DNA from 4 places in the Pseudoalteromonas sp. 2CM41L genome. Region 1 is predicted to be linked to each of the others. Evidence: predicted binding sites of a transcription regulator. Region 1 holds the regulator's gene; each other region holds the start of a gene.

Evidence for each region. Region 1 encodes sigma-54, which starts transcription at its own class of promoters, with help from an activator protein. Its sites were predicted from a motif close to GTTGGCACGNNNNTNGNNT; they were not measured.
Region 2: MTF64_RS17245 (YggN family protein) is a predicted target of sigma-54. The motif match lies at 4,614-4,632, and genes of this name have one in related genera.
Region 3: MTF64_RS02175 (diacylglycerol kinase family protein) is a predicted target of sigma-54. The motif match lies at 5,693-5,711, and genes of this name have one in related genera.
Region 4: MTF64_RS08875 (PA2169 family four-helix-bundle protein) is a predicted target of sigma-54. The motif match lies at 1,963-1,981, and genes of this name have one in related genera.

What each region holds. Positions count from the first base shown of each region.
Region 1 is NZ_JALNTN010000006.1:157,744-165,569, forward strand. It holds gene MTF64_RS10110 (calcium/sodium antiporter) at 1-445, shown strand, start outside; gene MTF64_RS10115 (KpsF/GutQ family sugar-phosphate isomerase) at 448-1,419, shown strand; gene kdsC (3-deoxy-manno-octulosonate-8-phosphatase KdsC) at 1,420-1,971, shown strand; gene lptC (LPS export ABC transporter periplasmic protein LptC) at 1,968-2,522, shown strand; gene lptA (lipopolysaccharide transport periplasmic protein LptA) at 2,512-3,060, shown strand; gene lptB (LPS export ABC transporter ATP-binding protein) at 3,057-3,782, shown strand; gene MTF64_RS10140 (RNA polymerase factor sigma-54) at 3,852-5,351, shown strand; gene hpf (ribosome hibernation promoting factor) at 5,379-5,666, shown strand; gene MTF64_RS10150 (PTS sugar transporter subunit IIA) at 5,671-6,123, shown strand; gene rapZ (RNase adapter RapZ) at 6,143-6,988, shown strand; gene MTF64_RS10160 (HPr family phosphocarrier protein) at 7,029-7,301, shown strand; gene mgtE (magnesium transporter) at 7,561-7,826, shown strand, end outside.
Region 2 is NZ_JALNTN010000018.1:65,667-73,492, reverse strand. It holds gene MTF64_RS17265 (hypothetical protein) at 1-9, opposite strand, end outside; gene MTF64_RS17260 (YegS/Rv2252/BmrU family lipid kinase) at 337-1,209, shown strand; gene MTF64_RS17255 (EamA family transporter) at 1,246-2,175, opposite strand; gene MTF64_RS17250 (PLP-dependent aminotransferase family protein) at 2,281-3,723, shown strand; gene MTF64_RS17245 (YggN family protein) at 3,782-4,576, opposite strand; gene MTF64_RS17240 (hypothetical protein) at 4,957-5,142, shown strand; gene MTF64_RS17235 (glutathione peroxidase) at 5,251-5,745, opposite strand; gene MTF64_RS17230 (AzlD domain-containing protein) at 6,131-6,430, opposite strand; gene MTF64_RS17225 (AzlC family ABC transporter permease) at 6,427-7,131, opposite strand; gene MTF64_RS17220 (cytochrome b/b6 domain-containing protein) at 7,281-7,826, shown strand, end outside.
Region 3 is NZ_JALNTN010000001.1:485,600-493,425, forward strand. It holds gene MTF64_RS02140 (TonB-dependent receptor) at 1-63, shown strand, start outside; gene MTF64_RS02145 (MarR family transcriptional regulator) at 187-612, opposite strand; gene hmgA (homogentisate 1,2-dioxygenase) at 1,029-2,327, shown strand; gene maiA (maleylacetoacetate isomerase) at 2,333-2,962, shown strand; gene MTF64_RS02160 (TIGR02647 family protein) at 2,959-3,192, opposite strand; gene MTF64_RS02165 (DUF1496 domain-containing protein) at 3,310-3,612, shown strand; gene MTF64_RS02170 (VF530 family protein) at 3,667-3,975, shown strand; gene MTF64_RS02175 (diacylglycerol kinase family protein) at 4,014-5,633, opposite strand; gene MTF64_RS02180 (sigma-70 family RNA polymerase sigma factor) at 6,091-6,615, shown strand; gene MTF64_RS02185 (anti-sigma factor) at 6,612-7,295, shown strand; gene MTF64_RS02190 (DUF4331 domain-containing protein) at 7,674-7,826, shown strand, end outside.
Region 4 is NZ_JALNTN010000005.1:106,288-114,113, reverse strand. It holds gene aceK (bifunctional isocitrate dehydrogenase kinase/phosphatase) at 1-893, shown strand, start outside; gene MTF64_RS08880 (LysR family transcriptional regulator) at 911-1,849, shown strand; gene MTF64_RS08875 (PA2169 family four-helix-bundle protein) at 2,023-2,466, shown strand; gene MTF64_RS08870 (TonB-dependent receptor) at 2,796-5,831, opposite strand; gene MTF64_RS08865 (FecR domain-containing protein) at 5,840-6,919, opposite strand; gene MTF64_RS08860 (RNA polymerase sigma factor) at 6,916-7,491, opposite strand; gene MTF64_RS08855 (DUF2937 family protein) at 7,611-7,826, shown strand, end outside.

The DNA of each region.
Region 1 (7,826 bases):
TTTATGGCTAATTGTCGGCATGGTTTTATTACCTGTTAGCTCACACTTTTTAGTTGGTTCAGCAGTCGATATTGCTAAATACTTTGGTTTAAGCGACTTAGTAATTGGCTTAACCATTATCGCTATTGGCACAAGCTTGCCTGAACTTGCAGCTTCTGTAGCGGGTGTACTTAAAAACGAAGATGATTTAGCCCTAGGTAATATTGTGGGCTCAAATATATTTAATATTTTAGCGGTATTACCGCTTGCAGGTATTATTAACCCATCAGTGGTTGACCCGTCACTTGCAAACCGCGACATACTTATTATGTTAGGTGCTACGCTTGCGCTTATTATTATGTCATTGAACTTTAGAGGTTCTCAGCGTATCAATAGAGTAGAAGGTGGCCTATTACTCATCGCATTTTTGGCGTACCAAGGTTATATTTTTAGTCAAGTAGGGTAACAATGGCACAACTAAATTTTATAGAGCAAGGTTTACGCGTATTAAACATTGAACGCCAAGCGCTTGCTGATATTACACAATACGTTGACGAAAACTTTCATAGTGCGTGTCAGCTCATGTTTGATTGCCAAGGCCGCATTATTGTTATTGGCATGGGTAAATCAGGCCATATTGGTAATAAAATTGCTGCTACCCTTGCAAGTACAGGCAGCCCTGCTTTTTTTGTTCACCCAGGCGAAGCAAGCCATGGTGATTTAGGCATGATAACCAAAAATGACGTGGTTATGCTTATATCAAACTCGGGCGAAACCAGCGAAGTACTTAATATTATTCCGGTGCTTAAACGCCTTGGTGCAAAAATAATATCGATGACGGGCAACCCGCTCTCTACTATGGCAACACTTGCCGATGTGCACGTATGCATAAAAGTAGAACAAGAAGCCTGTTTATTAGGTTTAGCGCCTACAGCAAGCACCACAGCTACTTTAGCAATGGGTGATGCAATGGCGGTTGCGCTTTTAGAAGCACGCGGCTTTACCGCCGATGACTTTGCACTCTCTCACCCTGGTGGCAGTTTAGGTAAGCGATTGTTGCTCACTTTAAAAGATGTAATGCACAGCGGCACAAACACCCCTATTATAGGTGTAACGCAAACAATTAAAGACGCGTTAATAGAAATGTCAGCCAAAGGGCTGGGTATGACCGCTATTGTAGATAACAATCAACAGCTTGCAGGCCTTTTTACCGACGGTGACTTACGCCGTATTTTAGAGCAAAGAGTGGATATACATAGCACCGCTATTAGCCAGGTTATGACTAAGTCATGCACAACCGCCACGGCCGATATACTTGCAGCTGAAGCCCTAAACATAATGGAAAATAAACGTATTAATGGTTTAATTGTTGTCAATGATAAAAACCAGCCAATAGGCGCCCTAAATATGCAAGACCTCTTAAAAGCAGGAGTATTATAAATGCAATTTGAAGATCTCTATCAACCGCTAAGCGATGATGCCAAAGCACGCGCCAAAAAAGTAAAACTACTCATATGCGATATTGATGGTGTATTTTCTGATGGCCGAATTTACCTCGGTAACCAAGGCGAAGAATTAAAAGCATTTAATACAAAAGATGGTTTTGGCATTAAAGCGCTGATCAATAGCGGTTTTGAAGTTGCGGTCATTACGGGGCGTCACTCAAAAATAGTGCAAACTCGCATGAGCAGCTTAACCGTACAGCACATTTATCAAGGCCAAGAAGACAAACTTATTGCTTATCAAGAACTCAAAAACACTTTAAAGTTAACTGATGAACAAATAGCTTATATTGGCGACGATGGCCCTGACATGCCAGTAATGGAGCGCGTTGGCTTTGCCGTTGCAGTAAACGATGCGCACCCACTAATTAAGCGCTTATCGCATTACACTACGCAAATGCCTGGCGGCTTTGGCGCCGTTAGAGAGCTCACAGATTTACTTATGCTAGAGAACGGCATAGCGCTTACAACACAAGGCACCAGTTCATGAATGCAGCACGCGTTATACTCAGTGCGTTATTCATCGGCTGTATGGTTTGGCTTTGGTACCCTTATTTTACCCAAACCAATGTAGCGCCAGAGCAAGAACCTGAAGTAATTGCAAAGCCCGATTACACCGCTATAGAGCTTAAGCAAACAGCCTATGACGAGCAAGGCAAAATAAGCCATAAAGTCACAGCGGCTAAAATGGAGCTGTACCAACAGCTTGGTTTTACATTTTTTGAAAAACCTATTTTCACCTTGTATAACGAAAAGCAAACATGGCGAATAAATGCAGACGAAGCAACGCTTTACGAAGATAAACAACTTATTTTAGAAGGCAATGTGGTTGCTAAAAATTTAGTTGATAACGCCATGATAGATAACATCAATGCCGATAACATCGAAGTCGACATTAAAGCGCTAACAATGCGCTCTGAGCAGCCAGTGGTTGTCACTGGGCCTAATTTAAAAATTGTCGGGAAAGGCCTTGAAGCCGATTTAAAAACCGAAGTAATAAAACTAATTAACCATACGCGAACAATATATTATGACCAATAAACTCACTAAAATACTTATTATCCCATCGCTAATGCTTGCCTTTAGCGCCTCTGCTGCTGAGCCTGCTGCTCAACCGCCAGCAAATCAAATTTCTATTAGTGCAGACCGTCAAGAAGGCCAACTTAAAGAAAACGTAGGTATTTTTGAAAAGAACGTCGAAATTGTGCATGGTAATCGCAAAATTACAGCCGACCGACTCGAAGTACATAAACGTGAAGACTTAGGGGATAACAAACAACTCCTTATTGCCACTGGCAGCCCAGCCTACTTCGAAGAAAAACAAGACGATGGTACCGTAATGAGTGCCAGTGCAAACGAAGTACGTTACGACGTAGCAAAGCGATTTTTAACGCTTGTTGGCGATGCTGAAGTCGCGCAAGCCGGTCAAAAAATTAATGCTAAAAGTATTACCTACGATATGCAGCAGCAGCTTATTAGCGCAGAAAAAGACGAAAACTCCACGGATCGTGTCCACACAATTTTAGTGCCTGTTGAAGCAAAAATTAAAGAAAAAACAGGTAACGAAGGTCAACCATGAGCACCTTAAAAGCAGAACTATTAGCAAAAAGCTATAAAGGCCGCCAAGTTGTAAAAAATGTAGGCCTTGAAGTAGAAGCCGGCAGCATTGTTGGCTTATTGGGCCCTAATGGCGCAGGTAAAACCACCACCTTTTACATGATTGTAGGGTTAGTACCTAGCGACAAAGGTAAAATTTCTATTGATGATAACGACATTACGTTATTACCTATGCACAGCCGCGCCCGCTTAGGCATTGGCTATTTGCCGCAAGAGTCATCAATATTTAGAAAGCTGACAGTTTATCAAAACCTAATGGCTATTTTAGAAACGCGTAAAGAGCTCAATAAAGCCGCGCGAGAAGAAACGCTTAACAACTTACTTGATGAATTTAGTATTCAGCATATTCGCGATAGCCAAGGTATGGCGCTTTCTGGTGGTGAACGCCGCCGTGTAGAAATTGCCAGAGCACTGGCAGCGAACCCCAAATTTATTTTATTGGATGAGCCTTTTGCTGGTGTTGATCCGATTTCAGTGTTAGATATAAAGAAAATAATAGAACATCTTAAAAACCGTGGCATTGGCGTATTAATTACCGATCACAATGTAAGAGAAACCCTTGATGTTTGTGAAAAAGCCTACATTGTTTCTCATGGGGAGCTAATTGCATCTGGTACCCCAGAACACGTATTAAATGACAAAACTGTACGCGATGTTTATTTAGGCGAGCAATTTAGGCTGTAACATTTAAGCCACACCTACAAGCATCTGCTAATATTAATTATAACAACATAAAAGGATTGTTAGAGATACATGAGGCAATCATTACAGCTGCGCATGGGCCAGCAACTTACAATGACTCCACAATTGCAACAAGCGATTCGCTTGCTGCAGCTCAGTACATTGGATCTCCAGCAAGAAATACAAGAAGCACTTGATAGCAACCCGCTATTAGAAGTAGAAGAGCAAGATTACACGGAAGAGTCGGCTGGAAAAAATGAACAAAAAGCAGATACGGATGATGTAACCGTAAGCGCATCGGCTGACGATACAACCAGCGAGTACGAGCAAGACAGTGGCGAAGCTTTAAATAAAGACACCGTTAGCGATGATATGGCAATGGATGTAACTTGGGATGAGTACATGAGCGCAGCCCCTGCGGCATCCTCAGGCCCAATGCCAGAAGATGAGTCTATTTATCAAGGTGCCTCTACTGAAACGCTACATGAGTATTTAATGTGGCAGCTTCAGCTTACTCCTTTTAGCCCAACTGACGAAGCCATTGCTATTGCCATTGTAGAAGCTGTAGATGACTCGGGTATTTTAACGCTAAGTTGCGAAGAAATTTTAGAAAGCTTTAACCAAGAAAACGATGACGAAGTTGAAGTTGAACTTGATGAAATAGAAGCCGTTTTAAAACGTATTCAGCTATTTGACCCTGTAGGTATAGCCGCGCGCAGTTTACAAGAGTGCTTGTGCATTCAGCTAAACCAGTTTGATAAAGACACCCCTTTTATAGAACAAACTAAAATGATCTTAACCGATCACATTGATCTATTAGCGGCACGCGACTATCGTACATTAATGAAAAAGACTAAGCTTAAAGAAGACGAGCTTAAAGAGGTCATGACCCTAATACATACCCTCAACCCAAAACCTGCAGATACAATAGTAAGGGAAGAGTCGGAGTATGTAATACCGGATGTGTCGGTTAAAAAAATAAAAGGCCGCTGGGTGGTAGAGCTAAATCCAGATAGCATGCCAAAAATACGCGTAAATAGTCAGTACGCAGCTATGTCACGTACCGTAAAATCAAGTGGTGATAGCCAGTTTATTCGCTCTCACTTACAAGAAGCTAAATGGTTTATAAAAAGCCTTGAAAGCAGAAACGACACGCTGCTCAAAGTAACAAACTGTATTGTAAAACAGCAACAGGCATTTTTTGAACATGGCCCCGAAGCCATGAAGCCAATGGTTTTAAACGATGTTGCTGAAATGGTAGAAATGCATGAATCGACAATTTCGCGTGTTACCACGCAAAAATATATGCATACGCCACGTGGTATTTTTGAGCTTAAGTATTTTTTCTCAAGCCACGTAAGCACTGAAAACGGCGGAGAGTGTTCATCAACCGCAATACGTGCCCTAATTAAAAAGCTAATTGCCGCGGAAAACTCAGCTAAACCATTGAGTGATAGTAAAATTGCGGATATATTGGCAGAGCAAGGAATTAAAGTAGCTAGACGCACAATAGCAAAATACCGTGAATCGCTAGCTATTCCACCGTCAAATCAGAGAAAGAGTTTGATATAAGACGTAAAAAACAAAGAGGAAATGCTTATGCAACTAAACCTAACTGGTCGTCACGTAGAAGTAACTGATTCACTTAGAGACTATGTAAATAATAAATTTGCAAAGCTAGAAAGGCACTCAGATCATATTAGCAATGTGCATGTCATTCTCGATGTAGAAAAACTCAACCAAAAAGCAGAAGCGACTATTCATGTAAGTGGCGCAGATTTATTTGCCTCAACAGAGCACCAAGATATGTATGCCGCTATAGACTCGTTGATTGACAAGCTCGATCGTCAAGTCATAAAACATAAAGAGAAGCTTGCTAGACACTAATATTATGAAATTAAGTACATTAGTATGCCAGGACTGCAGCAAAGCTGCGGTCCTTTTTAGTAGTAAAAAAAGAATTTTAGAGTTTATCAGTGAGCTAGCTCATGAAAAGCTCCCCTACTTACCACAACAAGATATTCTTAATGCGCTGGCAAGCAGAGAAAAGCTAGGCAGTACTGGTATTGGCCGGGGTATCGCCATTCCTCATGGCAGAATGGGTGGCGTAGAAGAGCCGCTGGCTTTAGTACTTGTTAGCGACACGCCTGTTAACTTTGATGCTATTGATAACTGCCCTGTTGATATTTTTGTTGCACTCATCGTACCAGATGGCGATAACCAACAGCACCTAAAGACTCTGGCAACCATAGCTGATAAACTGAGCAACAAAGAATTTTGTAAACAGCTGCGTAGTGCTAAAACCGATGCAGAGCTGTATCAAGTAATTGTTGATCAATCGTAGTAAATACTAAGGGCTATAAATGGAGTTAATTATCATAAGCGGCCGTTCTGGTTCAGGTAAGTCGGTTGCTTTACGCGTGGTTGAAGATTTAGGCTATTATTGCGTAGATAATATTCCGGTCAACTTACTGCCCTCTTTAGTGCGAAGTGTTTCAGATAACTATGACAAAATAGCCGTTAGTATAGATGTTCGTAATATCCCCAAAGAACAAGACGAATTTAACGATATTCTCGAGTACCTTCCTGACTTTGCTAAACCCACACTGTTTTATTTAGATAGTGATGATCAAACACTGATCAAACGTTTTTCAGAAACACGCAGATTACACCCTTTATCCATCGATTCGCTGCCGCTTGATTTAGCAATAAAAAAAGAAAAAGAACTGCTTGATGTACTCGTAACGCGCGCTGACTTTATGCTAGATACCACCGATTTAAGTGTGCACCAATTAGCAGAGTCAATTCGCGAAAAAATACTGGGTAAAAAAGATAAGCAACTTATTGTAACGTTTGAATCGTTTGGCTTTAAACACGGCATACCTAAAGAAGCTGATTATGTTTTTGATGCTCGCTTTTTGCCAAACCCCCACTGGGAGCCTGAACTCAAACCGCTTACGGGCCTTGATCAACCAGTAAAAGATTTTTTGGCAAATCACAGCATAGTGCAAAAATTCACTTGGCAAATTCAAACCTTTGTACAAACTTGGCTGCCACACTTAGAGCGCAATAACCGTAGTTACCTCACTATTGCAATTGGCTGTACTGGTGGTCAACATCGCTCGGTTTATTTAGCGCAAGCCATTGGTGAGAGCTTTGCTATGACGCATCCGAATGTCAAAATTCGTCATCGTGAGCAAGAAAAGTAACCTTAAAATAATAACCTGTTCAGTTTAGGTATAGTAATTTATGCGCTGTGAAGACACATTTTTAATAAAAAATAAATTAGGCTTACACGCCAGAGCGGCAACGGTCCTTGCGCAATTAGCTGTGCAGTTTGATGCTAAAATCACCTTACACCAAGATGATAAAGAAGCCGCAGGCGACAGCGTATTAGCTTTAATGCTACTTGAAAGCAGTAAAGGTAAAGAAGTTAAAGTAGTCTGTGAAGGCCCTGATTCAGAGCAAGCTTTGCATGCGGTTGGGCAATTAATTGCCCAACGATTTAACGAGCAAGAATAATTTAAAGCACCATAGCCTTATAAGTTAAAGACTTATCTGGCCAAATTATAAAGATTTAGTAAATTAGGGTATTCCGACTCGCCTAATTTAGTGCTTTAATTTAGGATAATAAAGCCATGCCCCTGCTAAATTTGGTTACTTAATTTTAAACACTAATTTAGTCCCAGCATTGGGTTTAGCACAAAAAATAAAGAAAATAACAGTGGGCAACTCCACTTACTAAACACCTTTCCATTACACAAAAATATTTAGGATGCCAATGCCAGAAGCGTTTGAACAAGACTATCCACTACAGCAACTAAAACAAGTGACTAAATCACTTAATAGTGGGCAATTTGTTCAAGTAAGACGCATGCTAGCAAAAACAGCACCTTGTGATACAGCACTGCTGCTTGAATCCTCTCCGCATAAAATTAGACGCATGCTTTGGCAACTGGTTGACCCAGATGTGCAAGGGGATGTGCTAGAAGAGCTCTCTGAAGATGTACGCTTAGGTATCATTGCACAAATGGAACCTGAGCATAT
Region 2 (7,826 bases), on a different contig from region 1:
TGGGTTCATGTCTTTGCTCCAAGGTGTATGTGTTTAAATCGCGAGCATTTTGACTCTTTTTTGTTTAAAAATACAACAATATAAACTAAGGCTTGGCTATTAGTTATTTTTATCTGAATTTGCATTGTTTTGTTTTTAATTAAAACTACTAAGTGCACATTTTGCATAGTTATTTAATCAGGGGAGTTGGGTTTTGATTTGTTTTATAAGTATTTTTTTTGTTTGTTAATGTTTTTAGTAAATTTTTACGCACTTTTATGATTAATTATTCAGATAAATTAATTTTAACTTAATTCTTATTTATGCTGGTGTACTGGCTAATAGGAGATAAATTACTTGCAGTTGTTAATAATAGTTAAACCGAGCGTAAAAAATGTGGTGTCAGAACACCTCGATTGGCTTAAAAAAACATGCCAGAAGAAAAATATTCTCTATATTACGGTTAAAACGACAGGTAATTTTGAGTACGACTTAGCAAACGTTAAATTGAATGCACAAAAAAGCCAAATAGCAGTGGCTATTGGTGGCGATGGCACGCTTAATTTGGCACTTAATGGCGTGATTAATAGTGCATGTAGTTTGGCAATATTACCTTGTGGTACGGGCAATGATTTTGCGCGTCGCTTTCATTGCTCAGCTAAACAATGGCAAAACGCTATTTTTAATGCCCCCACACACTTAATTGATGTAGGTAAAATTAATACTCGTTACTTTATTAATGTGGCTGGTGTTGGTTTTGATGCTCATGTAATTAAGCAGTTGGGTCATTTACAAAGCATGTCAGCTTGGCGCTATAAGTGGACGAGTTTTAAATCGCTCTTTACTTACAAAGCAAGCACACTAAATGGAGTATTTTTAAATAAGCAATGTAGCTATCAAAATTTAATAACTGTATTTGCGAACTCTCAGTATTTCGGTGGCGGCATTAAAATAGCACCTAGGGCTAAAATTGATGATGGACTGCTTGATTGCTACCAAATGCAAGCGGGTAGTCTTATTGATCACTTATATAGCTTTATTAAATTAATTTTTAAGCGCCACCATAATTTAAAAAAGCTTACTTATAGCCAACTCAAACAGGCGCGTATTAATACTAGAGATTTATTAATTGAGGCCGATGGCGAGCTAGTAGGTGTTACGCCCGCGGTTATTGCTATCCAGGAGCAGGCTATTAATTTTCATATACCAATAAAAAAGCGCCTACAGTAGGGTAGGCGCTTTTGTGTTAGTGCGTTAAAAACGCCTCTAACTGGGGACGGAGCCATTTTTAGCAACGCTGCGGCTTGCTAAAAAGGCGTTAATTCTTTTTGTGGGGGTAAGTACAATTGCATTACCCAGTAGTACTAAACTAAAGCCGGCAAAGGTGTTTGCATGCCATTCAAAGCCTTCAAAAAAGCTGCTTAATGCAACGGCCACTAACGGAAACAGCACTATGGCGTAGCTTGCTTTTTCGGGGCCAATGTTTTTTAACAAGGCAAAATAGCAGCCAAACGCAATCACAGTGCCAAAAACAGATAAATACAATAGCGACAACCAATAGCTGGTAGGGGCACTAAAACTGACCGTTATACCATTTATTAATACATAAACGGCTAAACCTACTGCGCTATATAACATGCCCCATGCGTTACCCTGCAGCACACCTATTTGACGATTAGAATTACGTACACTAATCATATTGCCCAATGAAGCCACAAAGGTACCCCCAAGGGCAAGTAGTAACCCGACCAACGCCCCATTACTCAAGTCGAATTGCTGTAAATGCGGCCAAAACAGACAAATGATACCCACCACGCCGATTAGCGCGCCGCAGTAAATACGTTTGGCAATGGGCTTTGCAAAAAATAAACGGGTGTTGACTATGTTCATTATTAGCAACATTGAAAATGCAATAGAGGCCATTGCCGATGAGAGGTAGTTTTGTGCCCAATACAAAAGCAAATAATTTAAGCCAAAGTTAGAAATGGCCAATAAAGCAAAAAAGCCATGATCGACTAACGAAAATCGCATATTAGGCTTTTTGTAGGCCACAAATAGCCACATACATGCAGCTGCTATGGCAAAGCGATAAAACAAAGAAAGCTCCACAGCAATATCGCCTAGCTGAAACGAAATCGCGAGCCACGTAGAGCCCCAAATTAACACTGTTGTGAGATATAGCGCTGCGCTTTTCATGGCAAACCTCTAAAAAACCGATTGAGTGGTTATTTTAGAGTCTATCTGTATACTTACCATATACAGAAAAGTATAAATGTAACCTATACAGATTTGAGGCGAGATATGCAGCCAGCTGCCAATAAGCAAAAAGCCGAGTTTTTATACCAACAAGTTATTGAGCTAATTAAAGACATGCAAGCGCAAAAGGTATTACTACCTGGGGAAAAGCTTCCTTCGCTTCGTAAAATGGCCAGTAACTTAAATATTAGCATTCCGACGGTTAAGCAAGCGTATCAAGCGTTAGAAGATCAAGGGTTAGTAGAGGCACGTGAAAAATCGGGCTACTTTTTAACGGTGCTTAATACGGTTTACAGTTTGCCAAAGCGTGTAAAACTAAGCCGCGAGCCTGTCACTGTAAATAAACAAGCATTAATAGAGCAGGTATACAGCGCTATTCATCAACCTAATGTAATTGCCTTTGGTATTGCCAATCCCGTTGCTGCCGCGCCTACCGATAAAGCTTTAGCCCGTACCATGCGTCGGGTTATGACAATTGCTGGGGCGAGTGTTATTAATTATGGCCCTATTGATGGTTTTGCTGCGCTTAAAAAGCAATTAGTGCATAGATACTTAGGCTTTGGTATTGGTGTAAATATAGATGAACTGGTGATCACCAATGGCGCGCAAGAGGCGCTGGCTATCGCACTTAAGTGTGTTACTAAGCCCGGCGATGTGGTTGCAATTGAAACCCCCTGTTATCACGGCATTATTGAACTAATAGAGAGCTTAGGATTAAAGGCGCTTGAAATCCCGCTATGCCCCGACAATGGTATTTGGCTTAACGACTTAGCTCAAGCGCTTGAACAACATGATATAAAAGCATGCTTGTTTTCGACCGCCATAAATAACCCGGTTGGCAGCTTTATGAGCGATGACAGCCGTAAGCAAATGGTGGACTTAATAGAGTCACATAATGTTGTTCTTATAGAAGATGATGTGTACGGTGATCTGCACTTTACTGCCAAGCGTGGCACGCCCGCTTTAGCGTATTCCAAAAAAGGGCTTGTGATCAGTTGCGCCTCGTTTTCAAAAACGGCTGCACCAAGTTATCGAGTAGGTTGGTTAATAGCAGGCAAGTTTGCTGGACAAGCGCGCCGGCATAAGCGTGCATTAAGTTGCTCTGCCTCACTTATAAATCAGTGGACGCTTTCTGAGTTTATAGCCAGTGGTGAGTATGACCGTAATTTAAAAGTACTTAGGCAGCGCTTACGTAATAACAAAGAGCGCATGCGGTGGTGCTTATTAAACGCGATGCCTAAAAATACACGTATTAGTGACCCTAAAGGTGGGTGTGTTATTTGGCTTGATTTAGGCCAAGGGGTAGACAGTCAAAAGTTATTTTTACTGGCGTTAGAAGCTGGTATTAGCATAACCCCCGGACTTATTTTTTCAGCAAGTAATAAGTATAAAAGCTGTATTAGGCTAAGTTACGGGGTGCAGTGGAGCGAAAAAATAGAGCAGGCTATTACCACGTTAGGTGCGCTGGCTCACACGCTAAAAGAATAAAAAAGCAGCACCTAATATACAAGTGCTGCTAAAGGGATGTTAAATACGGTGCGGTGTATTAATTTTGTTTAATGGTAAATAGCTCGTAGCCTTTTAGCTGGGGTAACTGCGCTACTAATTGCTCTTCTTGCTGTGCTATGTTGGCAAAGCTGTCGCATAAAGAGTTGGCACGCTTTTCAAGCGCACTGGCATGCAGCTCTGCTTTTTCTTCTATTTGCGCGCCCATATTTTCCATGCGTTGCTCAAATGCATCCATATCTCCACCCGAACCAAGCAGCTCAGAGCCTAAAGCAACTAAAATACTGCCCATTGATTGCATAACGGCAGACTCAACCACGGTTTCTATTTGCTCCTCAAATTGGTGTTCAAAGTTTTCACCAAATTGATTAAAGCTTTGTTGGCCCATTACAAACGTACCTTGTTGATAAAAGGTGTTTTCTACTTCAAGTCTTATATCGTCCATCAGGCCAGATAAGTCATCAAGGCCATCAATATTAAATGCGTTAGCTACTTCCTCTAATGCTACACCGGCTATTTTTACTCCGTCTAGGGCAATATTAGCGACCTCAGGTAGCTGCGTACGTAAGTTGTCTGAATACTGGGTAAGCGCTTGGCGCTGTTCGCTGTTAATGGATACTTGTTCGCCATTTATAGTTAAGTTGCCATTGCTGTTAAAGCGCATGAATTGATTAGATGCGGTAAAAATTTCTAATTCGCTAGGTTTAATGCGTACATCGTTTTTAAACTCTACATTGCACTGCTCATTGCTAAACGAAATACCCGCATTGCTATCGTTATGTGCCATTGCAGCGGGTGTACAAATTAAAGCGCTTACTAATAGTAAATTTTTCATGTTTATTCTCTAATAATTGTTGATGACAGCTAAGTATTAACAAGTTTGGTGCCATTATTTATTTTTATTTTAAAACAGTAGGTTATGAAAATTTGTGTGTTTGTAATGATTTTTAATTTTGATAAATAAACTACTTTTTAGTCAAAAACACTAAAAATAAATAAATGATAAATTTTATTTGTCGAAACGATAAAAAACTCTCACTTTCCACTTTCTTAATTTAGCGCTATTTATTCACAATATTGACATGAAGGCTATTTACGATAGTCACGTGGCTTTATTTTGGTGCTAATTTGTTCGTATCTTAGCGCTAAACATTTTTAATTTACCAAGTGCAGGAATAAACCTGAGTTGGTCTCAAACACTTTATGGAGTGGGTTGTGGGTAAGACATTTAGTTACGATGCGCTAGATGATGATTTTGTTGAAGACGAGTACGAAATGGTCGGGCGTAATCAGCATGACAAAAAAAAGCAAAAGGTGAAAAAGAAGTTGGAAGATTACCTTGAGCAAAAACGTTTGCGTAAAAACCTAGGTGAAGACGACTTAAACGATTACATAGACTAAATTGTGCTAGTTAAAATAATGCGCCTTTTTATTAGGGTTTGAATGTGCGTTTACGCATGTTTAAAGGCTAAATATTGGCAGTAAAGAGGCTTTATGCCTCTTTATTACTTATTGTGCACTTAATTTAGCGAGTGCTTGTTGAATAGTGGTTTCTAGCTTTTCTGGTTTTGTAAAAGGCGCATAGCGCTTGATAGGTGTGCCATCGGACGCTATCAAAAACTTGGTGAAGTTCCACTTTATTTTTCGTGTTAAAAAGCCGGGTAAGGCCGATTTTAAATACCTAAATACAGGGTGGGCGTGACGACCGTTGACATCCACCTTAGCGGCCATTAAAAAGCTTACCCCGTAATTAATTAAACAGCCTTGTTGTATTTGCGTCGCGTCGCCTGGCTCTTGCTGACCAAATTGATTACATGGAAAACCAATAATAACCAATCCGTTTTTCGCGTACTTACTATGAAGAGTTTGTAGCGACTCGTACTGTTTAGTAAAACCACACTCACTTGCGGTATTAACAATAAGCACAACCTTGCCTTCAAAGTCGCTAAAATTAATTGTTCTACCGTCTAACGCAGTAGCCGTTAATTGATGAAATTCATGCATGATGGATGCTTTTTTATTGTTGTTAGCTACATTCTACCCGCTGTAGCGCGTTACTAAAAGTATAAAATTTAGGCTTGTTAATACCGCGCTTGACTATGCGCTAATGGGTTGGCTGTTATTTAGGGCGTGTTGAACTTTGCGGATTGAAATTTGTTCAACCTAGGGGCGATCAAATCGCGGCGCGAGGTTTGTAACCTAGTGGGCTAAGTAAAAACCGAGCAACAAAGAGTTTATCGCCCCTAGGCAGAACCCAAAGGGCAGCGCATGTTTGGCATTTATGCTACGTTATCGCCTATTTATGGGGAATAACCACACTTCACAGGCTCTGCCTTGCCTAAAAACCAAACATACTGCTGCAAATTCAAACGCCAAAGGTCAACACGCCCTAGTTTAAAATTAAAAATAACCCCATACTGGCAAGCGTTGTGTAATAAATATTATGTGTTTTATAGGCAACAATAATGGCAACGATAGCTGCGCTTAAATAAGGGTTATGCCAGTTTAGGTTGAGCCCGTCTTCATTTATAAAAATAATGGGTACCCAAATAGCGGTTAGTACAGCGGGTGCGCTAAAGCTTAAAAAATGCTGCATTTTAGGGCCCACTTTAAAACCAAGGCGTTGATGTAAAAATAAGTAACGAGTAAAAAAGGTAATACACGCCATTAATAATATAGTGAGCATCATAACGGGCTGTCCTTTTTTTGTGTAAGCCTTGCAGTAAAGTAGCCTGCACTCATTGCAAGTAGAGCAGCACAAACCAACCACAACTCAAACCCCGTGCTTTTTAAAACTGTGGCGCTAATACCCGCAACAATCACTGTAACCAGCGAGGCTAAATTTTTTATGCCCGGTACCACAAGCGCAATAAATGTAGCTGCAATAGCAAAGTCGAGCCCTAAATTTGTTAAATCAGGGAGCACACTTCCTGCAACTATGCCTATGAGTGTCCAAAGGTTCCATGCAATATAAAAACTAGAACCCGCGCTTAAAGCGTATATTAGGCGCGCTTTTGTTTTGTAGGCTTTGCGGTGATGCGAAAAGGCAAACAGCTCGTCGGTCAGTACAAAACTTATTGGTAAGCGCCAGCGTAATGGCTGTGAAATAACTTTATGGCGTACGGCTAAACCGTATAAAAAATGCCGAGAGCTAATAATAAATGTGGTAAATAGAATAGTCAGTAAAGGGGTGTTACCGGCCATTAGTTCAATTGCAACTAATTGTGCTGAACCCGCGAATACAAGTAATGACATTGCTTGTGTTTCAAAGGCACTAAAGCCATTTTGAATCGCTAAAGAGCCACATAATATTCCCCAAGGAACAACCGCCAGACAAAGCGGGAGCATATCAAAAAAACCTTTTAATACTGCGCGTTTAGTTATATTCATTAATGCAAGTAAGTAATAAGTTGGTGCGTTTAGTGTGCCATAAATAGCGCTTTATGTAATATCATTAATGCAGCGGTAGTAAAACTTTGGAATAATGGCTTTAGTATCAAAATAATGTGCCAGAGCCTGGCAACAAGTTGAGGATTTATATGCAAAGTATAAAAGTATGGGATGGCTTTATAAGAAGCTTTCATTGGTTATTAGTGATTAATATTGCTGTGCTTTACTTTAGCATTGACGAGGGCATGATTGAGCTTCATTTTGTGGCTGGCTTTTTCGCAATCGCATTAATAGTGACCCGTTTAGTATGGGGGCTGGTGGGCAGTAAAACGGCAAAATTAAGCGCGTTACTGCACTCGCCAATAGCAGTATTTAAAGAGTTTAAAAAACCCAGTAAAGGAGTGGGTCATTCGGCGCCAGGTAGCTACATGGTTTTGTTGTTTTTTGTACTTATTATAGTGCAGTTAGTGACCGGGCTAATGAGCAGTGATGGCATTTTGACTGATGGGCCTTTGGTTGAGTATGTGTCGAGCTCAACGGTTGATTTTGCAAATTGGCTGCACCGCCTTAATTTCGATATTTTATTTTATGCCATTTGTCTGCATGTTACTGCCATTGTTGTGTATAAAATAAAAGGAAAACCACTTGTCAAAGCAATGATCACCGGTAAACAGGCTAACAGCGAGCAAGCCACT
Region 3 (7,826 bases), on a different contig from region 1:
ACATCAGTACAATCTGATGCGTCATTATGGCAAATGCGTGTAGGTGTTCGTTACACTTTCTAATCGCATTAGCGTAAAAAACGACTAATTAAAGCCCATCTTTTGATGGGCTTTTTTTTACCAACCAGCTTAATTAAATGATCTATTTATCCCCTCAAAATGATTAAGTATTATTGCGGATTGATTTTATAAGGCACCTTTAAGCTCTTTTAGTAAATTTAGCAATTGGACTTGTTGCTGCTTACTAAATTTTTCAGCTAATTGCCCTTCCCAATTTTGTGAATCACATGCTATGAGCTTGTAAATTGCATTGCCCTGCTCATTCAACATAACCTGCGTCACTCGCTTATCTTGCTGATTTAGTTGTGCTTCAACATACCCTCTTTGCAGCAATGATTTTATAACTCGCGAAACCGTTGACTTGTCCATATTGGCCTGAGTACATAAATCTTTTGCATTGCTTTTGCCATATTGTGCTAAGTTTGCCAACACCCGCCATTGAGGGATGGTTAAGTTGTATTTTTGCTGATAAACACGCGCAAAATCATCGCTTATGAGATTTGCCATTTGGTTCAACTGATAGGGCAAAAACTGCTCTAGATCTATTTCCATTATTACTTTCTCATCGCATTTACACACTGTGAAAACTGTGCATTTTTATTTACAGGCTAAAACATGCGCCCATTTGAAATTACTCTCACTTGAGAGTACTTTAAACTAATTAGGGCCTGTTGACCTTTCAGGATTGAAATTTGTTCAATCTAGGGGCCATTTAATCGCGGCGCGAGGTTTGTAACCTAGTGGGCTAAGTAAAAAACCGAGCAACAAAGAGTAAATGGCCTCTAGGCAGAACCCTTCGGGCAGCGCCTGTTTGGCATTTATGCTACGTTATGGCCTATTTATGGGGAACAACCACACAGCATAGGCTCTGCCTTGCCTAATTCCCAAACAGACTGCTATAAATTCAACCTCGAAAGATAAACAGGCCCTAGAAAAATAAAACAATGTCACTCTCACAGGATCTAAATATGGCCAGCGAAATAAACTACATGAGCGGTTTTGGCAATGAGTTTGAAACCGAAGCGCTATCCGGTGCATTGCCTGTTGGGCAATTTACCCCACAAAAGGTGAAGTACAATTTATACACCGAGCAATTTAGCAGCACGGCCTTTACCGCCCCGCGAGCCGCTAATCGTCGCACGTGGCTGTACCGCCTTCGCCCATCGGTTGTACAAGGTGAATACACCGCTATAGATAACGCTCTAATAAGAACAGCGCCTATAACTGAAGCAATTACGCCCCCTACAATGATGCGCTGGAGCCCTATTGATATTCCCACACAGCCCACTGATTTTATTGATGGCTTAATTACAATGGCTGCAAATGGCAGTGCCAATGGACAAACCGGTATGGGTATTCATGTTTATGTTGCTAACAGTTCTATGCAAGAGCGTTATTTTTGTAATGCCGATGGTGAGCTGTTGTTTGTGCCTCAGCATGGCGAACTGTTATTACACACCGAATGTGGAAAGCTCACAGTAAAGCCGGGGGAAATTGCCGTCATTCCTCGCGGGATTAAATTCTCGGTTGATTTAATTGATGAAACCGCACGTGGCTACATTTGTGAAAACTATGGTCACGCATTTGAACTTGCCGAGCGCGGCCCCGTCGGGGCAAATGGCTATGCCAACGACAGAGACTTTAAATACCCTGTCGCTGCATTTGAAGATAAAGAAGGTAGCTTTGAATTAGTCACTAAATTTAACGGTCATTTATTTAGTTGCCCTATTACACACTCGCCTTTTGATGTAGTTGCTTGGACCGGTAACAGCGCACCGTACAAATACGACTTAGCACGTTTTAATGTTATTAATACCGTGAGTTTTGACCACCCAGATCCTTCTATATTTACTGTACTTACCTCCCCTTCAGCCACTGAAGGCATGGCAAATGTAGATTTTGTAATTTTTCCACCGCGTTGGATGGTGGCAGAGAATACATTTAGACCTCCTTACTATCATCGCAATATTATGAGTGAGTTTATGGGCTTAATAGAAGGGGTTTACGATGCAAAAGAGCACGGGTTTATACCAGGAGGCGCTAGTTTGCATAATTGTATGTCGCCACATGGGCCTGAAGCCGAGGTATTCGAAAAAGCATCTAACGCTGAGCTTGCACCGCAAAAATACGAGAACACGTTGGCCTTTATGTTCGAGTCTCGTTACATAATATCGCCCACTAAATATGCCCTTGAAGGAAAAGAGCGCCAAACTAATTACACTCAGTGCTGGCGTAGTATCACAAAACATTTTACAGGCGAGGAATAATAACAATGAAACTATACAGCTACTTTCGCTCATCTGCCGCATACCGTGTACGCATAGCACTTAATTTAAAAGGCATTGAGCATGATATGCAATTCGTTAATTTACTTAAATCTGAACAGCTAGCGCAGCCTTACTTAGATAAAAATGTGCAAGGTTTACTTCCTGCTCTTGAAACGGACGAAGGCGTATTAGCGCAATCACTCGCTATTTTAGAGTGGTTAGATGAAAGCTATCCGCAAACGCCGTTAATTTATGGCACTGCATGGCAAAAAGCGCAAATTCGTAATATTAGCTATGCAGTGGCATGTGATATTCATCCAGTAAATAATTTACGAGTGCTGAAGTATTTAAGCAACGAATTGGAGGTAGACGAGCAAGCTAAAGCTGCCTGGTATAGGCATTGGGTAGAGCTTGGATTTGAAAAAATTGAATTGATGCTAAGTGAAAACAATGAGTTTTGCGTAGGCAATACACCCACTCTCGCTGATATATGCTTAGTGCCACAGGTATTTAATGCGTTGCGTTTTAATGTAGATATGGCTGCGTATCCAAAAATTGCAGCCATTTATGCACGTTGTAATGCATTACCCGCTTTTAGTGACGCCGCGCCGCAAAATCAGCGCGATGCAGTTTAACTTTTTAATGCGCAGTGAATAACACTCACGTGCTCTATTAAATCAAGGCCCAGTTCGGTTAAATAGCCGCCATCTGGGCTGTCTATCACGCCTTTATCAAACAACCTTTGCGCCGCGCTTAATAAACTTGGTTCAGCATCCGAATGTAACTTAATCCCTTGCATTTTGCTCTCACGTGGAAATTTAGCTAATAACGTAAATTCATCTATCATTGTTTGATTAAATTGCATGTGTTCACCTTTTTATAATTGTGTGTTTAAGTCAGTGTTGTTTAACGCTATTACTTACCCTAGCATGTTTTTTAATCGTGTGTACTATTTTTAAACTATCAAAATTCGAGGTCGCTCATGCGTCATATTATGGTTTTATTTATTTTTTTAATTGCGTTCACTTTGGCCCCTAGCAGTTATGCAAAAACAGTCAAAACCCATTCTATTATTGACGCTAATGAGATTATTAATAATGGTGATATTTGTTGGTACGACAACAAACGTTATAGTGAAGGCGCGCTGGTACAAGTACATTCTTTTACCTTAGTGTGCGCTGCTAATAACCCGCAGCATAATAACAGTGAGCTAATTTGGCTAAAATTAGATAAAAAAGGCAATATTGTTTATCCCACAAAGCCTAAAACCATTACGGTCAATTAGCGCTAAAAGAGGATTTACGCTACAATGCGCACAGTTTAAATAAGTAGTATGGCTATGGATAATCAACCAAAAAATCCTCTTCATGGGGTAACGTTAGAACAAATTTTAGTAGAGCTTGAGCAGCGCTTAGGGTTTAAAGCCATGGGCGAGCAAGTAAACATTAAGTGTTTTACCGACTCACCGAGTATTAAATCAAGCTTAAAATTTTTACGTAAAACCCCTTGGGCTCGCGATAAAGTTGAAGCTCTCTACTTACATACGTTAAGTAACAAGCCGCTGCGTAAACCCAAAAGCGCTCAGCGCCCTAAACCTGCCAGCCAAAGCGACAGCAGTGGGTTTGTTTGGCCAAGCATTAAAAAGTAACACACAAAAATGCACGTTAAATACGTGCATTTTGTATTTTATAACTCCTTACTAATTACATTTAACGAGGCGGGGTCAACTGTAATAGTAAGCGTATCCGCTGTTTTAATTTCACCATCGAGTACATACTTAATTTCTTCGTCTGCGGTTATCGTTACTTTTTTAGCGTTGGTATGATGCGAGCTAATTGCTAAATGCGTTTGTGTAATACTACTAAACATAAGTTCAGCAATGCTTAACACGCGAGTGGTGTTTTCATCACTAGGTAGCAGCCAATTAATGTCTAATAGGCCATCTTCGTGATCGGGCTGACCACCTCCTTGAGCTAATAACGTAGTAAATGGCGCAGCATTAGCCACAATAAAGCTATTTGTATTTACCTCCTGCGTTTGATTATCATCAAGGGTGACATAAAGGGTTTGCGCTTTTTGCTCACTAAATGCCTGAAAAAAACCACTTAAATAGGCAAGCTGACCCGATTCGTTTTTTGAGTCTCTATCTGCTTTTTCTACCATTGATTGCTCATAACCAATCCCAGCTAACAACAGCATAAGCTCGTCATTACAATAGGCCGTATCAATTGTTTGGGTTTGCCCATCAATAATAAGATCGCAGGCCTGCTCAACAGGAATGATTTTAGAGCTAATCCCCATAAGCACATGCGCTAATGCATTGGCTGTGCCCATTGGGATAATACCCAGCTTGCACTGAGTGTTTACCAACACACTTGCTACTTCTGTCACGGTTCCATCGCCGCCACAGGCAATTATTATATCTGGCTTATCTTTAATGGCTTGTTTAGCAAGCTCAATACCGTCTATTTCTTTGGTGGTGGTTAATACTTCTAAATCATAATACGCCGACAACCTAGCCACTATTAAATGCTCTTTTTCTTGCCACATTTTGGTACCCGATACAGGGTTTGCAATAATAACGGCTTTGTTTTTAATAACTAGCTCGCCCTTTTTATGTCGCTTTGCTAAATGACGAAGCTGATGCTTATTAAGATTTGCGGTTTCGCGGGTTTCTTTTATTTGCGCGAGCACTTGGTGAACATCGGCGTTTTTATCTTGGCTCAGTAAATACGCTGCCATAACAAATACCGAACGCCCTCTGCCCAGTGCACAGTGAACTACCACGCGGCGGTCTTCTTTAATATGATGATGTATCCAGTTAATGGCTTGGTTTAATTGCGAATGGGTAGGCACACTATGATCAAGCACCGGAATATTTAAATAGCTAATATTTTCTTGTGTAGAGCTCCATTCTAAGCCATCAAACTCACACGTGACATCTAATATTGCCGTTATGCCGTTTTCTTTTAACGTATCAATATCAGAGGGGAACAATCGGCATGCTAAAAATAAATGGTCGTTAATTTTTTGAATGGGAGGGACTTTATCGTGCTTGCGAGAATACGCATTGTAAATTTGAACACCCAGTAAAAAAGGCACAAATGCCCAGCGGATATAAAATGGGATGACACCATTTTCACGCTTTCTAAAAATTTTCGCCAAATTAAAAATGTAAGCACCACTGACAAGAATTAACGACAATGCACTCCAGTAAAATACCACTGCAAAATATACCGAGTTAACCTCCCACCCTATAAATATAAAAATTAACGCTAAAATTAAATAACTCGTTGCAGCCCACATATTTTCTCCTTTATTTTTACTGTTTTGGCACATTTTTTTACAGCTGTGTATAAGTGTAGTAGCAATTTACACGCCAACAAAAGTTGTTTTTTAGGAACAAAAACAACACTAAGTAACTGATATAAAATAAATAAAAGTAGCTAGCTTTAGCTGTATTCGCATATTAGGCGCTTTTTACACAGTAATCGGTCATTTTTTCTCACTACTCAAAGGTAACTGTTTATATTTAAAACTTGTTTCAATGTGTACAGCAGCTAATATAAATGTCAGCTTAAAAGTTTTTGCATCCAATCACTCTTTTCACACGTTTATTGAGAGTGTGTTTATCTTTATTTGTTAAATTTATAACAGCCTGTTTAGTCTCTATTTCAAAGCGATTAAGTTGCCCTTAAATAAAACAATTGTTAATTCACGAAGCTCAACACACCTCGGTAATAATAAAAACAACAGGAACCTTATGGAAAACGACAATTTACCTCCCCTTTTGTGTAAAACAGCACAGGGTAACAAAGCCGCGTTTGCTGACTTGTATCAGCAAACAAGCGCAAAGCTTTTTGCGATTAGTTTAAATATGCTTTCAAACCGCGCGCACGCAGAAGAAGTACTGCAAGAGGCATTTATAAAAATTTGGCATAACGCGTCAGAGTACAACTCATCTAAAGGCACAGTTATTAGCTGGATGATAAGCATTGTGAGATACCGCAGCTTAGATGCATTGCGTTATCACAAGGTAAGAAAAGAGCAGGCAATGGGTGATGATGAATACGACGAACAAGCAGTCGATGTTAGTTACGACGAACAAACCAAACTTGTTAATTGTATTGAGCAACTTGATCCCCAACAAAAACAAGCCATTCATTTAGCCTATTACAAAGGGCTAAGCCATGGTGAGTTAGTCAATCACATAGAAACGCCCTTAGGCACAGTTAAAAGCTGGATCAGGCGTGGTTTGCAGCAGTTGCAGAGGTGTTTAACATTATGAATTATAATAAACCAGAATTACTTGATGCTTTAGCAGGGCAGTATGTATTAGGTACTTTAAAAGGCCTGGCACGAAAACGTTTTCAACGCTTAATGCTCAGCTTACCGCAAGCCCGAGAAGCCACTATAATGTGGGAGCAAAATTTAAATGATTTAGCCAGTGCAATTACGCCTCAAACACCCAGCGCGCAAGTGTGGCAGAATATTTTAAATACATTAGAACACACCAACCAACCCGCTAAAACGGTGATCAAACCAGCTACATCGCTGTGGCGCAATTGGTCATTTATAGCTACAGCTGCCTGTATTATCTTAGCATTTTTGGTTATTCAGCCCACAACTCAGCCCCAATACAGCCAACAAATTGCTTTAGTACAAAATCAAGATAAGCAATCACTGTGGTTTATTAACGTAGATGAGCAAACATTATCGGTTAAAGCCAGTGATAAACTCGTTGCGCAAACCGATAAAGACTACGAGCTGTGGATGATTTTAAAAGGGCAAGACACGCCAATTTCGTTGGGTCTACTGCCTAAAAACGGTGAAAAACAGTTACTCAAAGGCACGCGCTTTAAAGCGCAAGATATTGCCCTACTCGCTGTTAGCTTAGAGCCTTTAGGTGGCTCGCCAAACGGCCTACCAACACAAGTACTGTACACGACAGATTTAGTTATTTTATAACTTAATAAACGCAACTGGTTGGTCAAACTTTGTTTGGCCAACCTTTTTATTTACCTTGGGGTCTAGCGCCTTTTAACCATTAATATTTGATTAAACTAAAGTAGGCTTAATCGCACTGCGATGTTTATCATATTGTGTGCTCAATACCTGCTGCGTTATTTTAATTGCATACCCCCCCTGTAATGAGTATATAACCAAACCGCTTCAGCCTCTTTATCACTTCATTATCTAAATATAAAACAGCCTGCTGAAAATTTAATCTTGAACGTTAAACACCCCTTTATTAACAAAATAAAAAAATATTTAACTTTTTTGCATCCATTGTGCTTTTTGCTTCGTTATTAGTTATGACTCCAATCAAAACTAAAGGAAAAAGTCATGAAAGCTTTAACTCCATCTATACTCGCAGTAGTAGTATGCAGTACCTTAGTAAGCACCTCTAGCGAGGCATCAAGTCATCGTGAAGCGCCGAACATTAGCCGCTTTCCAACCTTAGACTCTACCGACTTTTACGTATTTAATAGTTATGAA
Region 4 (7,826 bases), on a different contig from region 1:
ATAAAACACTCGCTGAGCTTTATAATGCCATTGGGTTTCATAAACAAGGTAAGACAGAGTTTTACCGTGAATTTTTACATCACTTGTCTCACTCAGACGATAACTTTATTATAGCGCCGGGCACACCAGGCATGGTTATGATGGTATTTACGCTGCCCTCTTTTGGCTATGTATTTAAAGTAATTAAAGATAAGTTTGGCGAAAGCAAACCGTTTGGCCGCGATACCGTCCTTAAACGCTATCAACTGGTAAAAAGCCATGATCGGGTTGGCCGCATGGCCGATACCATAGAATACTCTAACGTCGTATTTCCTTTGGCACGCTTTGATAGTAATTTACTGGCGCAGCTACATAAAACCATTGGCTCATCTATGGTAATTGAAGGCCCGTGGCTTATTATCAAGCATTTATATATTGAAAGGCGCATGACACCGCTTAATTTATTTTTAGAAAACGCCAGCGAAGAAAGTGCTGCCGATGCAATAGAAGAGTACGGCCAAGCACTTAAAGAAATGATTGCGGTAAATATATTCCCAGGCGATATGCTGCTTAAAAACTTTGGGGTAAGCAAACACAAGCGCATTATTTTTTACGACTACGATGAGGTTCAATACCTAACAGATATGAACTTTAGGGCCTTACCTAAGGCCAAAAGCTATGATGATTACTTAACTGATGAACAAAGTTACTCAGTTGCGCCGCAAGATGTTTTTCCTGAGCAACTTTGTACCTTTGTTATGCCAAACCCAAAGTACAAACAGTTTTTGCTCAGTACACACCCCGAGCTTGTTGATGTTAGTTTTTGGAAGCAAGCTCAGCAAAATATAAAAAAGGGTCATGTTAGTCACATATACCCATACCCGACAGCACAACGCTTTATTCATCACTGGTAAGCGTTAAAGGACACACAATGAACATAAGTAAAATAGATTTAAATTTGCTGGTTTACCTCGACACCCTATTACGTGAGTGTAACGTAACCCGCGCCGCTAACCAGTTAAGTATTACTCAACCAGCTATGAGTAACGGCCTTAAGCGTTTAAGAAACTTGTTTAACGATCCAATTTTGGTACGTACCAGTGAAGGTATGGTCCCCACAGAGCGTGCTATAGAGCTGCAACCGGTTATTCGCGGTATATTAATGACCCTAGAAGAAACCCTCGCACCTAATCGCGAATTTGAAGCCAGCCAAAGTAAACGTGTATTTAGAATAATGGCCAGTGACTATGCAGCCAGTACATTAGCGCCAAAGCTTTTAAGTAAACTTCATGAAGAAGCGCCCGATACAACCCTAGATATACTTACGCCTAGTGATGTAACGTTTCATGATGTTGAAAATGGTAAAGTGGATATGGCAATTAACCGCTTTGAAAACCTTCCGCAATCTTTTCATCATAAACGCATATGGAAAGACAGCTTTTGCTGCTTAGTAAAAGCCGACAACCCAATTATCGAAAACTTTAGCCTAGACAGCTATTTAAAAGCCCGCCATATATGGGTCAGTAAAACCGGCTTTGGGGTCGGCGTAGGTATGGACCCTAAAGATGTACAAAAGCTAGGTTGGGTAGATGAAGCACTTGCCCATTTTGGTAAACACCGAAATATTGCCACGTTTACCCGTAATTACCACGTAGCCATTCATTTAGCAAAAGAGCAAAATTTAGTGGCGACCTTACCTTCAAAGGCTGCCAATATTTACTTAGATGATGCAGGCCTTAAAATTTTAGAGCCTCCATTTCCTATACCACCTTTTGAACTAGATATGATTTGGAGCCCTTTGCTGCATCGCGATGCAAGCCATATTTGGTTACGCCAAAAAGTAGCCGAAGTGGCGGATGAGCTTAAATAACCTTATTACAAAAGCCATGTAAAATTTGCGAGGTTATTTTATTTTAACTAGCCTTGCAGCTTGCTAAATAAAGAAATAATCAATAATTACAATAACTTAAAAATTAAGATGAAATTGGAATGGCCTTTGCTTTAGTTACTGTGAAACTTAAATTCATGTAAAGAGAGGTCATTATGAATACCCATCAAGGAACAGAAGCAACTCATATTACTGACATCATCCAAGTAATGAACAGTGGCATTGATTTTTATCAAAAAGCGCAAGAGAAAGTTGAAGACCCAGCCATTGGCGCATTATTTCAACGCATGATTGACGCACGAAAAGTAAGTGTTGAGCGCTTACAACCTTATGCAGTTAACGAAAAAGGTGAGCGTGAGGACGGCTCTTCTTTTGCTGTAGAAGCACGCAGAGCTTACACAGCCCTACTCACTTCATTTAGTTCTCATAACGATAAAACATACGTTAAAGAGCTTGAAGAGGTAGAAGATAAAACCCTTGAAGAAATTAAAGCAGCGATGGATAAACCACAGCCAGCCGACTGTGAAGCAGCCTTAGCGAAAACCTTGCTAACGATGCAAAGCTGCCACACCGAAATGAGCCGTATGCAAAAGCATTAATTTTCAAATGCATATATTTAAAACCCAGCCTAGCCGCTGGGTTTTTTATTATTAAAAGGTTTAAGGCTATAAGCCAATAATTGCAACACCCAGTTTAAACCCTGCTATGTATAGCCAAGTCCAAAATGCCACATTTAGTATTATCAAAGCCATACAGGGGTTAAACCAATCCGTAATAATGTTTAATTAAGCGAATTGGTATAATTTAACGCTGAGGTAAGGCGCAACACAATAAAATCGCGGTTGAGAAATAAATACTAAAAAGCCTAAATACAAAAAAAGGGCCTTACGGCCCTTTGAACTTAAATAACATAAGGGAGTGTTATTTATTAAAAACGGTATTCTGCGCCTACATAGTAATAAGCACCATTAAAGCCAAATGGCGCTGAACGGCGAGAGTATTCAAATACCCCATCGCTGCTTACAATCGTATTGCCATTTGAATCAACAATTGTGCCCGAGCGTGAGTTACCAATGGTGTTTTTATCTGGGTACACGTCAAATAAGTTATTTGCACCAATATTTACAGATAAATCTTCAGTCACGAAGTAATTAACTTTAACGTCAGTTAAAATTTCTGCACCGTAGGTTTGGCGTCCGCCATCTTCTACTGTGTATTCACCAAAGCGGTTAAGTGAAAGGTTCACAGTCCAATCTCCACGCTGGTAAAGCGCACTTAAGTTGATGCGATCTTCTGGTTGCCACTCTTCAATAATTGAAATTTCTTGATCAGAGAAAACATCTTCAACAGGTACGGTTTCAAGCCCTGAGCCCGATGGCGTAAATAACGACACCACCTCAGTTTCAGTAAAGTTAGCTGCTAAAGTAAAATCAAGCGTGCCACCTAATCCTTCGGTATTCCAAGTAGCTACAAAATCAATACCCGAAGTTTCGGTATCTGCACCATTTAAGAAAAACTGCCCTGCACCTGCGCCTGAGCTGATTAATGCAGCATCTAGGCTTGAAGAAAGCCCTTTACCTAAACGGTTACTAATTACTATGCGGTCGTCAATATCAATTGAGTAGTAATCCACAGTAACATTAATGTTATCCGTTACGTTGTAGACAATACCTAAGCTGCGGTTTTGCGATTTTTCTTCTTTAAGTTTTGGAATACCTAAACTTTGTGCAAGGGTTGAATCGTTTCTGAATGTACCTACTTCTTCAGCAACTAATGAGCCGTCTTCAGCCACAACAAATTGTGTGCTGATATTGTTAAAATACAATTGCTGCATTGATGGCGCTCTAAAGCCTGAGCTTAATGCACCACGCAGTGACACATCATCAGTAATTGCCCAGTTACCCGCAAGCTTAAAGTTTACCGTGTCGCCAAAGCCTTTGTAATTATCGTAACGCAGTGCGCCTGATAAAATGACATCTTCAATTAGGTAGGTTTCTGCATCAAGGTAAAACGAAATTACATCGCGTGACTCATCAACCGATGATGCCGGCGAAGAACCACCAAAACCTTGCGTACCGCCAGAGGCATCTTCAGAGCCTACACCGCCACTTAAACCACTATAAATACTTACCCCATCAAGGGTGTCGTAATCACGATAAGCATATTCGCTGCCCTCTAAAATACGGTATTCATCGGTACGAATTTCTGCACCCATAGCCAGTGAGTAGTCATCAAAGTTTTGTGTAAAATCTATATTAATGGTTTGCAGTGATAACTCCATGCCATAGGCATAGGCTTCACGCGGAATAGTACTGCGAATATCAGCGGCACTTAAACCTTGCTCGTAACGTAAAAAGTTAGCGTACGAGGCATTGATTGTGTCACTTGTTGTGTAATCAATGCTGTTTTCACCGTAGGTATACGATACATCTAAACTTGCATCGTTATCAAAGTCGGTTTTGTAACCAAAGTTGTAAGAAATATCATCAATTGTGGTATTAATTTTAGGTAAAAAGCCTAACGGGATAGTTGCGTCGTTGTCTTGTAAAACAGGGTTACCGCCCGCATTTGCATTATGACGGAAAAACGCTGCTGATTCGTTATCGCGCGTTGAATAAGTAATAAAGCCATACAGCTCGCCATCACCTAACTCATACCCTGTATTAACGGTTAAGCCAAATTGTTGTGAGTCGGCATCGCCAATACGAAAAGTGTCTCTGTCGGCGGTCAGTTCACGCGGATCGCCTGCCAGTAAAGTACCGTCGCTAAGCTCTGTACAGCCATAAAACTGACACGAGCCGTGCAAACCAGCGCGGTTAGTAGGCGAGCGGTCGCGGTAATTAAGTGTTGCATTTAAGTAGCCGCTATCACCTAGGGCAAACCCTTTATTAAAATCAACGTTTACTGTTTCGCCATCACCCTCTGAGTATTGGCCGTAATTAACCGCTGCTTTGCCGCCTTCGCTGCCATCTTTTAGTACAATATTAATTACACCGGCAATTGCATCTGAGCCGTATTGCGCTGCTGCGCCGTCTCGTAAAACTTCTATACGTTTTATAGCTGAGGCTGGAATGGCATTCATATCGGTACCTGCGGTACCACGCCCTACTGAGGTATTGATATGAATAATACTTGCCTGATGGCGGCGCTTACCATTAATAAGCACAAGTGTTTGGTCAGGCCCTAAACCACGCAGTGTTGCAGGTCGTAAGGCATCAGTGCCGTCACTGATTGACGAGCTTGAAAAGTTAAATGAAGGTGCAATAGATTGCAACATACGGCCAACTTCGGTTTGGCCTGTGTTTTCAAGTGCTTCAGCACTTAAAATATCAACGGGTACGGGTAAATCTTCTACTGAGCGCCCTGCTACGCGGCTACCTACAATAGCAATTTTTTCTATTTTCTCTTGTGCAACATCCTCTGCTGCATTCACACCGTGTGAATTTGCTGCAAGCAATGCTGGTAATACAGCTGCACTAACCCCTGAAAGCTTCATCATGTTGTTATCTTTCCTATTGATTTGTTTGAGTTTTATACTCAGTAAACCATTTTGATCAACAACCGCATCGAGCTCAGTCCCACTTAATAATGCTTGCAGTGCATCTAATTGGGTATAAAAACCATAAACCGAATTTGCTTGGTAATTTTTTGCCAACTCATAAGAAAACACCACGGTTTGCTCTGTTTGTTTAGCAAATTCTATTAAGGCTTTGTCTGCTCGCTGCGCTTGTATATCAAATTGCACCATTTGCCCAGTGGTCTGTGTTGCCCCTTGCACACTCAAGCTAAAAATAGCCGGAGCAAATACACTTAAACCACTAAATAAATGCGTTTGGTTACTGCGCAATTTATATAAACAGCTGACAAACAAAATTCCTCTATAGTTTTTTATCTTTTTTTTAAACTTTTTTTTACTAATAACATTTAAAGATGCAACTTCACCTAACATTTGTTTGATATGCATAACATTTCTTATGATTTAGTTTGCTGTGTTAGGCTCACCATATGTTCACCTAAACGCTCATGCTCAATTGCAAAGTTAGTCTGTAAACTCTCAAGTAGCCCCTCAACATCGCCAGCTTTAAATACACCCGCCACTTTTATATTGGCAAGCTCATCGCTTGAAAGCTCAAAACGGGTAGAGGTGTAGCGGCTCACTTCATTTAATGCATCGCTTAAATGCTCGCCATTAAAAATTAACATGCCATTTTGCCACGCTAAATCACGCTGTACATCATCCACAGAAAGCTGTGTGATAGGTTTAGTAATGCTTTGCTCTATAATTGCTTTTTCACCAGAGATAACAATATTGGCATTGATTTTACGTACTTTTTTAGCGTTATTATCAGCCAGTTGGTAGTCTTTAAAATCGTTGGCACTTACCGCAACACTTGGGTCGGTGATCATCACTTTACCTTCGGTTACAACCAGCTCTAAATCAGAAGAGGTATTGCGTTGTACATTAAATACAGTACCAAGTGCCGTAAAGCTCTTATCGCCAGCCATCACACTAAATGGGCGCGATGCATCTTTTGCTACATTAAAACGCCCTTCACCCTTGCTCAGTAATAACTGACGACGCCCTTTGCTATAAGCTACCTCTAATAGGCTATTCGTGTTTAATTGCACTATGGTGCCGTCGGGTAAAACATACGTGGCTTGTTCGCCCACCTTCGTTGTATATATTTTGGTGTAATTTATTTTAGCCAGCTCTTCGTTGTAGCCGTTTTCAAGGTTAATTAATAAGTAACTACACACCATTAATGCTGCAAATAAGCTCGCGGCAATCGCACTAGAAAACGCCCATCTTTTTTTCTGGGGCTGTTTTACACTTCTATGCGGAAATAAACTGCTTAACTCGTTTAATACGGACAATTCATCCCATAGCTGCGCAAGTTCGTAGACGGCATCTTGATGGGCGGTGCTTTGCATCATCCAAAGCTTAAATTGCTCTTTTTCAATTTCGCTTAAGCCCCTATCAATTGCGCTGATCCATTGGCAGGCTTTTTCTAAAATTAAATCTTTTGATGTAAATTGATGAACATTACTCATTTTGCTGCCCTCTCAATTGATAGAGCCGAATTACAAGCAGAATTATGTGCCGCAGATTGGTTATGATTTTGTTCATGTTCTTTCATGTATAACATGGTTTGTAATAAACCTTTGGCAATGTGTTTTTCTACTGTGCTTTCACTTAATTGCATGTGCTGGGCGATTTCTTTTTGGCTCATACCGTACACTTTTTTAAATATAAAACATTTACGGATAGAAGAATTTAGTTGATCCGTTGCTCTGCAAAAAAGTAAAAAACGCTCTTTTGAGGTGTACTCATCCTCAAGTTGTGAGGATTTAAGCAGCGGGGGTAATTCTGCGTTGTGCTCTAACGAGTCATTAAACTTGTTATCCCACTTGGCTATATGATTAAGCGCTAAGTGCTTTGCAGTTTTAAGCATGTAACTGCGTCTAAACTGAATATCTTGTTTTAAATCAGCTTCGTAGCTTTTAATAAAGGTTTCTTGCACAATGTCTTCTACGTCATCGGGCTGTACAATACGCGACACAAAGCGTTTTAACTGCTTAGTGATATCAACAAACGTTGATGTCATATTTACTTTGGTAGTCATCCTTAACATAGGCCTATTGTTATTTTTATTACCGATAGATTACGAGTTTTTGGCATAAAAACAAGCGCAAATGTTAATTTAGCGTTGTTTAGGTGGGTTTTGAGTAAACAGGAGATCAAATGAGTAAATTATTAGATTACATAAGGCTCAGCTTTTTTGCAGCAGGTTTACTATTAGGGGTACAAATACCGGCCTTTGTAAGCGACTTTGGGCACGCTTTAGATGCACATTTAATTGAAGCGAATAACGCATTAGCCCCTTTTAAAAAAGATGCTCAAAACTACTTTAACAACGATTTAAACAAGTTAATTGCCCACTATGAAAATATTGGTGAT